2 linked regions of the Kutzneria chonburiensis genome follow. The protein of the gene in region 1 interacts with the protein of each later gene in a pairwise test. Links are inferred from orthologs where the notes say so. Each region holds a gene or a part of one and is shown on either strand. Other genes may lie near its edges.

The links.
Region 2: the proteins of rimP (region 1) and rpsL interact in binary tests that used the Escherichia coli proteins (3 or more experiments, as listed by UniProt). The link is inferred for Kutzneria chonburiensis from one-to-one orthologs.

Annotation. Positions count from the first base shown.
Region 1 is NZ_CP097263.1:5,713,111-5,719,531, forward strand. What follows is about bases 1,612-4,566. They hold rimP (ribosome maturation factor RimP), read right to left. Parts: upstream 3,373-4,566; coding sequence 2,851-3,372; downstream 1,612-2,850. Other genes in these bases: M3Q35_RS25740 (YlxR family protein), read right to left, coding at 1,612-1,818; nusA (transcription termination factor NusA), read right to left, coding at 1,841-2,854; M3Q35_RS25755 (hypothetical protein), read left to right, coding at 3,552-4,037; M3Q35_RS25760 (ferritin-like domain-containing protein), read left to right, coding at 4,034-4,477. Outside these bases: infB (translation initiation factor IF-2), read right to left, coding at 1-1,377; more of M3Q35_RS25740, read right to left, coding at 1,492-1,611; M3Q35_RS25765 (hypothetical protein), read right to left, coding at 4,606-5,322; M3Q35_RS25770 (aminotransferase class V-fold PLP-dependent enzyme), read right to left, coding at 5,383-6,396.
Region 2 is NZ_CP097263.1:6,725,558-6,728,300, forward strand. It holds rpsL (30S ribosomal protein S12), read right to left. Parts: upstream 1,688-2,743; coding sequence 1,313-1,687; downstream 1-1,312. Other genes in the region: fusA (elongation factor G), read right to left, coding at 1-755; rpsG (30S ribosomal protein S7), read right to left, coding at 843-1,313; M3Q35_RS30750 (DNA-directed RNA polymerase subunit beta'), read right to left, coding at 2,239-2,743. UniProt on the Escherichia coli protein: With S4 and S5 plays an important role in translational accuracy. Interacts with and stabilizes bases of the 16S rRNA that are involved in tRNA selection in the A site and with the mRNA backbone.

The sequences.
Region 1 (6,421 bases):
GCTGGGCGCCTGCATGTTGTCGAACTCTTGACGCTTCTGGCGCTTGGACTTGCGACCACGACGCGCGGGACCGCCGGGACGGCCGAACGCACCCGCGGCGCCGCCACGACCGCCGGGACCACCCGGACGACCGCCGCCGCCACGGAAGCCACCGCCGCCGGCCGGGGCGCCACCGCCACCACCGGGACGGAAACCGCCGCCGCCACCGCCGCCGCCCCCACCGGGACCGCCACGGAAACCGCCGCCACCGCCGCCGCCCCCACCGGGACCGCCACGGAAACCGCCGCCACCGCCGCCGCCCCCACCGGGACCGCCACGGAAACCGCCGCCACCGCCGCCGCCCCCACCGGGACCGCCACGGAAGCCACCGCCACCGCCGCCACCAGGGCCGCGGCCGCCGCCACCGGGACCGCCACCGGGACGACCGCCACCACCGGCCGGACGGGCCGGTCGGGGCGGCATCATGCCGGGGTTGGGCCGAGGCGGCATGTTGCCCGGGGTCGGGCGGGGACCACGGTCGCCACCGCGGTCGCCGGCCGGACGGTCGCCGCGCGGGGCGCGGTCGGGCCGGCCGTCACCGGGACGCGGCCGGTCGCCGCCGCCCTGCGAGGGCGGGCCGGGACGGGGCCCGGCCGGACGCGGCGCCGGCGCGTTGGAGCCGACACCGAACGGGTTGTTGCCGGGCCGCGGCGCGCGCGGGCCGGGCTTGGGGCCCTGCTGGCGCGGCGGCACCGTGGAGCCGCCGTCCGGCTGCTGCGGCTGCTGCCGCGGGCCGGGACGGGGGCCGGCGCCGGGGCGCTGACCCTGGCCCTGGGCGGGCCGGGACGGCGCCTGCTGGCCGGCCGACGCGGCGGCCGGAGCCTGCTGCGACGGCTGCTGCGGACGCTGCTGCTGCGGCGCCGGCGCGGGGGCCGGGCTGGACAGCGTGGGCTGCGTAGGGGCGCCCTTGAATTGACTCTGCGGAGCCTGGGTCTGGGGGGCGGCTGCCGGGGCCTGCGGGGCAGCCGCGGCCGGAGCCGGGGCGGCCGACGCGGCGGCCGGGGTCTCGGCCGGCTTGGGGCCGGGGCGCGGACCCGGACGCGGGCCGGGCATGGGGGGACGCTGGCCGGAGGCCGGCGTCGTGGGCGTCGCACCGGTCGCGGCCGGGCTGGGCTTGGGCGCCGGCGGACCGGGGCGCGGGCCGGGCTTCGGCGCGCCGCCCCTGGCCTTGGTGTCGCCCTTCTCGTAGGCGTCCCGCAGCCTGCGGGCGACCGGGGCCTCCACGGTGGAGGACGCGGACTTCACGTACTCGCCCTGTTCGGCGAGCTTGTTGAGCACTTCCTTGCTCGTGACGCCGAGCTCCTTCGCGAGCTCGTGCACTCGGGCCTTGCCTGCCACTGCTCTCCTCGTCTAGGGAGGCCGGGCGGCAAAGTCCCGCTCGACCTCGTCCTATCGTCGCGCGATCATGTCTTCAGCTTCACGGCTGACTCATGACGGGTCGACCTGCTTCCTCTACTCATCCGCAGCGGGGGCTTCCCGCGGCGGCACATCCCCAGCTGTGACCGACTCGAGATGAGCGGTCAAGACGGCGAGATCGAGCGCACCCTGGACCCGGAGGGCCCGTGGGAACGCCCGACGTCGCTCGGCGGCGCGCAGACACGCCGGATCGGGATGCAACCACGCGCCCCGACCAGGCAGCCCGCGTCTCGGGTCGGGGACGACGATCTCGTCCCTGGCCACCACGCGCAGCAGCTCGGAGTCCGACGCCTTCGCGCGGCATCCCACGCACGTCCGAATGGGACCGGTGGACGGGGGTGCCGGTTCTGAACGACGAACCACCGAAGATTCTATCCCCTCGAACTCACTCTGCCGAACCGGATACCTGACCGGACGGCGCGACCACCTCGGCGTCGGACTTGATGTCGATGCGCCAGCCGGTCAGCCGGGCCGCCAGCCGGGCGTTCTGGCCCTCCTTGCCGATGGCCAGCGACAGCTGGAAGTCGGGCACCACGACACGGGCGGTCTTGGCCCGCTCGTCGAGCACCCGGACGGAGATGACCTTGGCCGGTGACAGGGCATTCCCGACGAACGTGGCCGAGTCCTCGGAGAAGTCGATGATGTCGATCTTCTCGCCGGCCAGCTCGCTCATCACGTTGCGGACCCGGGCCCCCATCGGGCCGATGCAGGCGCCCTTGGCGTTCACGCCGGCCACCGTGGACCGCACCGCGATCTTGGAACGGTGACCTGCCTCACGTGCCACCGCCGGGATCTCGACGGTGCCGTCGGCGATCTCCGGGACCTCCAGCGCGAACAGCCGGCGGACCAGGTTGGGGTGGGTGCGGGACAGCGTGATCTGCGGGCCGCGGGAGCCGCGGGACACGCCGACCACGTAGCACTTGATCCGCTCGCCGTGCTCGTAGCGCTCGCCCGGCACCTGCTCGGCCGGCGGCAGCACGCCCTCGGTGTCACCCACCTGGACGACGACCATGCCGCGCGAGTTGGCCCGGGCGTCGCGCTGCACGACACCGGCGATGATCTCGCCCTCCTTGGCCGCGAACTCGCCGAAGGTGCGCTCGTGCTCGGCGTCGCGCAGCCGCTGGAGGATGACCTGGCGGGCGGTGGTGGCGGCGATCCGGCCGAAGCCCTCCGGCGTGTCGTCCCACTCCTCCTCGACCTGGCCGTCCGGACCGATGTCCTGGGCCAGCACCCGGACCAGGCCGGTCTTGCGGTCGATGTCCACCCTGGCGTGCGGCCGGTGGCCCTCGGTGTGCTTGTACGCGGTCAGCAGCGCGGTCTCGATGGCCTCGATGACGGTCTCGAACGGGATGTCCTTGTCCCGCTCGATCGTCCGGAGGGCGGCGATGTCGACGTTCATTCGGAATCCTCCTGACAGCCGCGCTCCAACAGCGCCAACTCCTCGACCGGCGGCTGCCGGAACTCCACTTCCACCACGGCCCGCTCGACGGCGCCGTGGCCGATCTCCCGCAGCTGGCCGTCGACCAGCAGCTGGACCGTCTCGTCGGTGACCCTGCCGACCCGGCCGGCGAACTCGGCCCCGTCGGTCTGGCGCACCTTGACCAGCCGGAACTTCGCCCGCCGCCAGTGGCGCGGTGCGGTCAGCGGCCGGTCGATGCCGGGCGAGGTCACCTCGAGGGTGTACGGGCCCGCGAGCACGTGGTCGTGCTCGTCGAGCGCGGCCGCGACGACGCGGCTGGCCTCGGCGATCGCGTCGAGGCCGACGCCCTCCTCGCCGTCGACCACCACCTTGACCAGTCGGCGACGGCCAGCCTGCTGCACGTCGAGCAGCTCGAGATCGAAGCCGATCGCCGAGACTGCCGCCCGGACGACCGGTTCGAGCTGCGCGGATATCTCCCCGCGCGGCGCGCTGGACACGTTCTCACTCCCCTGGTCGCTCTTACCGCATTCGGTTGTCACTGCCGCCACGCGGACGTGACGACATCGACCGGCGATGCCGTTCGCCGGTCGTGGTCGCCAAGCGTATCTCGTCGCTGAGCCGTCCAGACGCACGTGGACCGGAGTGGGTCGGGTGATTGCTGGCAAGATGACTCACCGTGACCCCTCAGCTCGACCGCCGGGCCCTGCTGCGCCTCGGGGCGCTCACGGTGTTGGCCGCGCCGGCCGTCGCCGCGTGCACGCCGACGCCGACCGCACCGCCGCCACCGGACCCGCTGGCCGCGCTGGCCGACGCCGCCGCCAAGGACGCCGCCACCGCCCGCGCGGCGGCCGCCAAGTTCCCGGCCGTGCAGGCCAAGTTCGAGCTCATCGCCACCAACCGGGACGCCCAGGCGGTCGCGCTGCGCAAGGAGATCGACCGGGCCACCCCGCCGCCGACGGCCACCACGGCCACCACCCCGTCGAGCCCGCCGCAGGGCACCGGCTACCCCGACCAGGCCGCCGCCATTGCCGGGCTGGCCGCCTCGCTCGGGGCCGCCCAGGACGCCGCCACCCAGGTCGCGCTGACCGTGCCGACCTACCGTGCCGGGCTCGTCGGCTCCGTCGTCGCCGGCTGCGCGTGCTTGAAGGAGCTGCTCTCGTGACGTCTCCCTCCGACCAGTCCGTCGACGCCTTGCAGCGGGCCCTGGCCTCCGAGCACGCCGCCATCTGGGCCTACGGCCTGGCCGGCGCCTTCCTGCCGGCGGGCTCCGATCCCGCGCTGGCCAAGGGCTCCGAGGCCCACACCGCCCGCCGCGACGCCACCATCACGCTGGTCAAGAAGGCCGGCGCCACGCCAAAGTCGGCCGAGCCCGGCTACACCACGCCCCAGCCGCTGACCAACCAGTCGTCGGCCTTCGTGCTGTTGGTGGCGGCCGAGGCCGACGCCGCGGCGGCCTGGCGGTCGGTGCTCGAGTACACCTCGGATCAGGCGATCCGGAAGACCGCCCTGGACGCCCTCACCGACGCCGCCGTACGGGCCATGTCCTGGCGCCAGGCCGGCGGCCAGACCCCGTCCACGCCGGCGCTGCCCGGCCAGCCCTGAGCAAGATCAAGGGACCGATCCTCGCGTTGAACGTCAGGAAGGACCCCTTCCTGACATCGCCGGCAAGATCAAGGGACCGATACTGGCGTTCAACGTCAGTAAGGGGCCCTTCCTGACACGAACCGCCGCTACTTGCCGGCCAGGCGGAGGGCGTCGGTGCTGATGTCCTTGAGCTTGGCCCTGTCGGGGTGGCCGCCGACCAGGGCGGTCAACGCGATGGTGGTGACGTTGGCGTTGGTGGCGGCGGCGTAGCCACCGTCCTGCAACTGGCTGGTGGTCGGCATGTTGGCCGCGGTGACGCCGCCGTCCTTGAGCAGGTCGTAGACGTTGCCGGTGTTGTCGCTGCTGGTGATCTGTCTGAGCTGCTCGGCGTCCCCGTTGCTGCCCATCTTCACATCGATCAGGGACACCACCGCAGTGGTGCCGTCCGGCAGCGTCGAGGAGTACAGCGACCGCACGAGCTGCTGGCAGGGGTGGTCCTTGAGGAACACCTGGGTCTTGTTGAAGGCGTGCTGGGCGCAGTCGGTGTCGGTGGCGGGACCGGCGACCCGGGTGAAGGTGTACTTGCCGGCGCTGTCGACCTGGCTGGACGCGGCCTCGGCCACGCCGGCCACGTGACTCGGCTGCACGGCCCAGAACACCAGCCCGGACAGCACCGCGACACCGACCAGCCCCAAGCCCTGGAGCAGCAGCTTGTTGCGCTTGTCCGGCCCGGGATCACGGCCGCCGGCGGGCTCGGCGTCGTAGAACTCCGGGGGTAGCTGGAACGGCGAGGTGTCAGCCGGCCCGGCCGTCACGGGGGCGGTCCGCCAGGTCGCCTGATCTTGGGGGTACGACTCCGACACATCCAGCACCGTAACGGGTGACCGATTCCGACACGATTCGGATGGGTAGATCACCTTGCGTCACCGAATCAGTGCCGCGCTGACCAGGTCGACGTCATCAACGGTGTTACTCAGCGCGAAGGACAGGCGGACGCGGCCGGCTCGGACGGAGTGCCGGATGCCGGCGAGGCGCGAGGGATCGGCCTCGACGGAGACGATGGCGGAGTCGCCGGGCGGGAGGCCGAGGCGGTCCAGGAGTCGGTTGGCCAGGCCGACGTTGTGCCGGTAGACCTCGGCGATGTCCAACGACGCCAGCCACGGCAGGGCGACGGCCGCGCCGACGTGGGCGAACCAGGTGGGCGAGAGGTCGAGGCGGCGGGCGTCGCCGGCCAGTCGCAGGGGCAGGCCGTAGACGGTCTGCCAGGGGTCCTCACCGGCGTACCAGTTGGCGTGGATGGGCCGGGCCGAGTCGAGCACGTCCGGGTGAACGGCCATCCAGGCGGCGCCACGCGGCGTCATCAGCCACTTGTAGCCCGCGCCGACGACGTAGTCGGCCCACGCCAGGTCGACCGGCAGCCAGCCGAGCGCCTGGGTCACGTCGAGCACGACGGTGACGCCTTCGCGGTTGCGCCGCACGGCGGCCAGGTCGAGCAGCGCGCCGTCGCTGGACTGCACGACGCCGGCCGCCAGCACGTCGTGATCCGGCATGGCGTCCGGGATCTCGGCCAGTGGAACTTCGGTGATCTTGATCCCACGACGGGCCTGGGCCGCGAACGGGAAGGTGGTGCTGGTGAACTCCCCGGCCGGCACCAGCACCCGCGACCCGTCCGGCACGGACGCGGCGGCGATGGCCACCAACTGCGAGGCAGTGGCGCCGATGGCCACGTGTGCGGCGTTCGTGCCGACGAGCGCGGCGAAGCCGGCCCGAGCGTCGGCCACATGGACGTCGAACCCCGGCGGCGCGTCCGCGCCGACCCGCCAGCGCTGCACCGCCGCGGCCACGGCATCGGCGACGATCGTCGGCGGGACACCGATCGAGGCGGTGTTGAGATAGCCGGGCGGGATGTCGAAGGTCTGGCCGAAGGCGGTGCGCATCCCGCCACGCTATGCCGGCCGCTGC
Region 2 (2,743 bases), 1.0 Mb from region 1 along the record:
ACGATCTTGCGGATGCCCCGCTTGATCTGCTCGACCGTCAGCTCCTCGCCACCGAGGTAGAGCTCCATCAGGGTGTCGTCGGTCTCGGCGACGGCCTCGATGAGCTTCTCGCGGTACTCGGCGGCGATCTCGACCAGGTCGGCCGGGATCTCCTCGACGGTGTAGTCGTCGCCCTTCTGGACCTCGCCGTGCCAGGTCAGCGCGCGCATCTCGACCAGGTCGACGACGCCGATGAAGTCGTTCTCGGCGCCGATCGGCAGCTGGATCGGCAGCGGCTTCGCGCCGAGACGCTCCTGGATGGTGCGGACGGTGAAGTAGAAGTCCGCGCCCAGCTTGTCCATCTTGTTGACGAAGCAGATACGCGGGACGTCGTACTTGGTCGCCTGGCGCCAGACCTGCTCGGACTGGGGCTCGACGCCCTCCTTGCCGTCGAACACGGCCACCGCGCCGTCAAGGACCCGCAGCGAGCGCTCGACCTCGACGGTGAAGTCGACGTGCCCCGGCGTGTCGATGATGTTGATCTGGTGGTCGTTCCAGAAGCAGGTGGTCGCGGCGGACGTGATGGTGATGCCGCGCTTCTGCTCCTCCTCCATCCAGTCCATCGTCGCCGCGCCGTCGTGGACCTCACCGATCTTGTAGTTGATCCCGGTGTAGAACAGGATCCGCTCGGTGGTGGTGGTCTTTCCCGCGTCGATATGGGCCATGATCCCGATGTTGCGGACCTTGGCCAGGTCAGTGAGCACTTCCTGTGCCACGGGTGTCTTCCTTGCTTTCGTGCGGCTGTGGTCGGTGCGGGTGGCGCCGATCCGTTGCGGCCGGCTGGACAGCCGGCCGCGCCCGAATCACCAGCGGTAGTGCGCGAAGGCCTTGTTGGACTCGGCCATCTTGTGGGTGTCCTCGCGGCGCTTGACGCTCGCGCCGAGACCGTTGCTGGCGTCCAGCAGCTCGTTCATCAGGCGCTCGACCATCGTCTTCTCACGGCGCTGCCGGGAGAAGGTGATCAGCCAGCGCAGCGCCAGCGTGGTGGAGCGGCCGGGCTTGACCTCGATCGGCACCTGGTAGGTGGCGCCACCGACACGGCGGCTCTTCACCTCGATGGCCGGCTTCACGTTGTCCAGCGCGCGCTTGAGCGTGACGACCGGGTCGGTGCCGGTCTTCTCGCGGGCACCCTCGAGCGCCTTGTAGACGATCGCCTCGGCGACCGAGCGCTTGCCGTCCACGAGCACCTTGTTGATGAGCTGCGTCACCAACGGGGAGCTGTAGACCGGGTCAGAGATCAGCGGCCGCTTCGGGGCCGGGCCCTTGCGGGGCATCAGCTCTTCTCCTTCTTCGCGCCGTAGCGGCTGCGGGCCTGCTTGCGGTTCTTCACGCCCTGCGTGTCCAGCGAGCCACGGATGATCTTGTAACGGACACCCGGAAGGTCCTTCACACGGCCACCGCGAACGAGCACCATCGAGTGCTCCTGCAGGTTGTGGCCCTCACCCGGGATGTAGGCCGTGACCTCGATCCCGCTGGTCAGCTTCACGCGGGCGACCTTGCGCAGCGCCGAGTTCGGCTTCTTGGGCGTAGTGGTGTAGACGCGGGTGCACACGCCGCGCCGCTGCGGGCTCCCCTTGAGAGCCGCGGTCTTGGTCTTCGCGACCTTGTCCTGGCGGCCCTTGCGGACCAGCTGCTGGATCGTGGGCATAGACCGGCTGCTTCTTCCGTTCGCGTCTTGGTGTCCTTGCGGGCACCGTGGACTCTGTGTACTTGGCCCCTCCGTCCCCCGAGGTCGGGCGTGTCGCCCGCTCACGGGACCCGCGAGAGACCAACTAGCTGTCCCAACGGTTTCCGGAGGACTTCCGTCGCCCTGAGGTCGACGCAGCCAGAGACTGCCATCCACAGGCACGCGGAGCGGCCCGACATGGGTCGGGCACGGATACCAAAGATACCTTCCCCGTGGCCCGAGGGTCAAAACGGGGGTCGGGTACGGGCCGGACGAGCGTGTCGCCTGTGGCGTGTCGCACCATCTTCAAGATCGCAAAGGAAGATGTGACCCAGCATAGTCGACCGCGTGTTCGATCCCGTTCCGTAGCTCGAGCACGGCCGTTTCGCCTGGTCAGGACGGCCGTGGCGGCCCTGACGGGTCAAGGACGGCCGCCCTATTTCCGGCGACCCGGATCGGTTTCGCCGAGAACGGCGAGTTCAACGAGAAAAGGGCCGGGATGCTCCGCATCCCGGCCCTCTCTCACTCAACTATCAACGATAGTCGCGACCGAAGTCGTAGTCGTCCAGCGGAACCGCCGCACCCGTGCCGGTGCCGAAGACGTCCGGCGTGTAGTAGCCGTCGTCGTAGGACGGGATCGCGTAGGCCGCGGCCCGCGCCTCCTCCGTCGGCTGCACCTGGATGTTGCGGTAGCGGTTGATACCGGTGCCGGCCGGGATCAACTTACCGATGATGACGTTTTCCTTCAGGCCGATGAGCTTGTCGCTCTTGCCGTTGATGGCGGCGTCGGTGAGCACCCGGGTGGTCTCCTGGAAGGAGGCCGCCGAGAGCCACGACTCCGTCGCCAGCGAGGCCTTGGTGATACCCATCAGCACCGGACGGCCCGAGGCCGGCTCGTTGCCCTCGGCGACGACGCGACGGTTGGACGTCTCGAAGTCGCTGCGCTCGATCGGGGCTCCCGGCAGGAACTCCGTCGCGCCCGAGTCGATGATGATCACGCGGCGGAGCATCTGCCGCACGATCACCTCGATGTGCTTG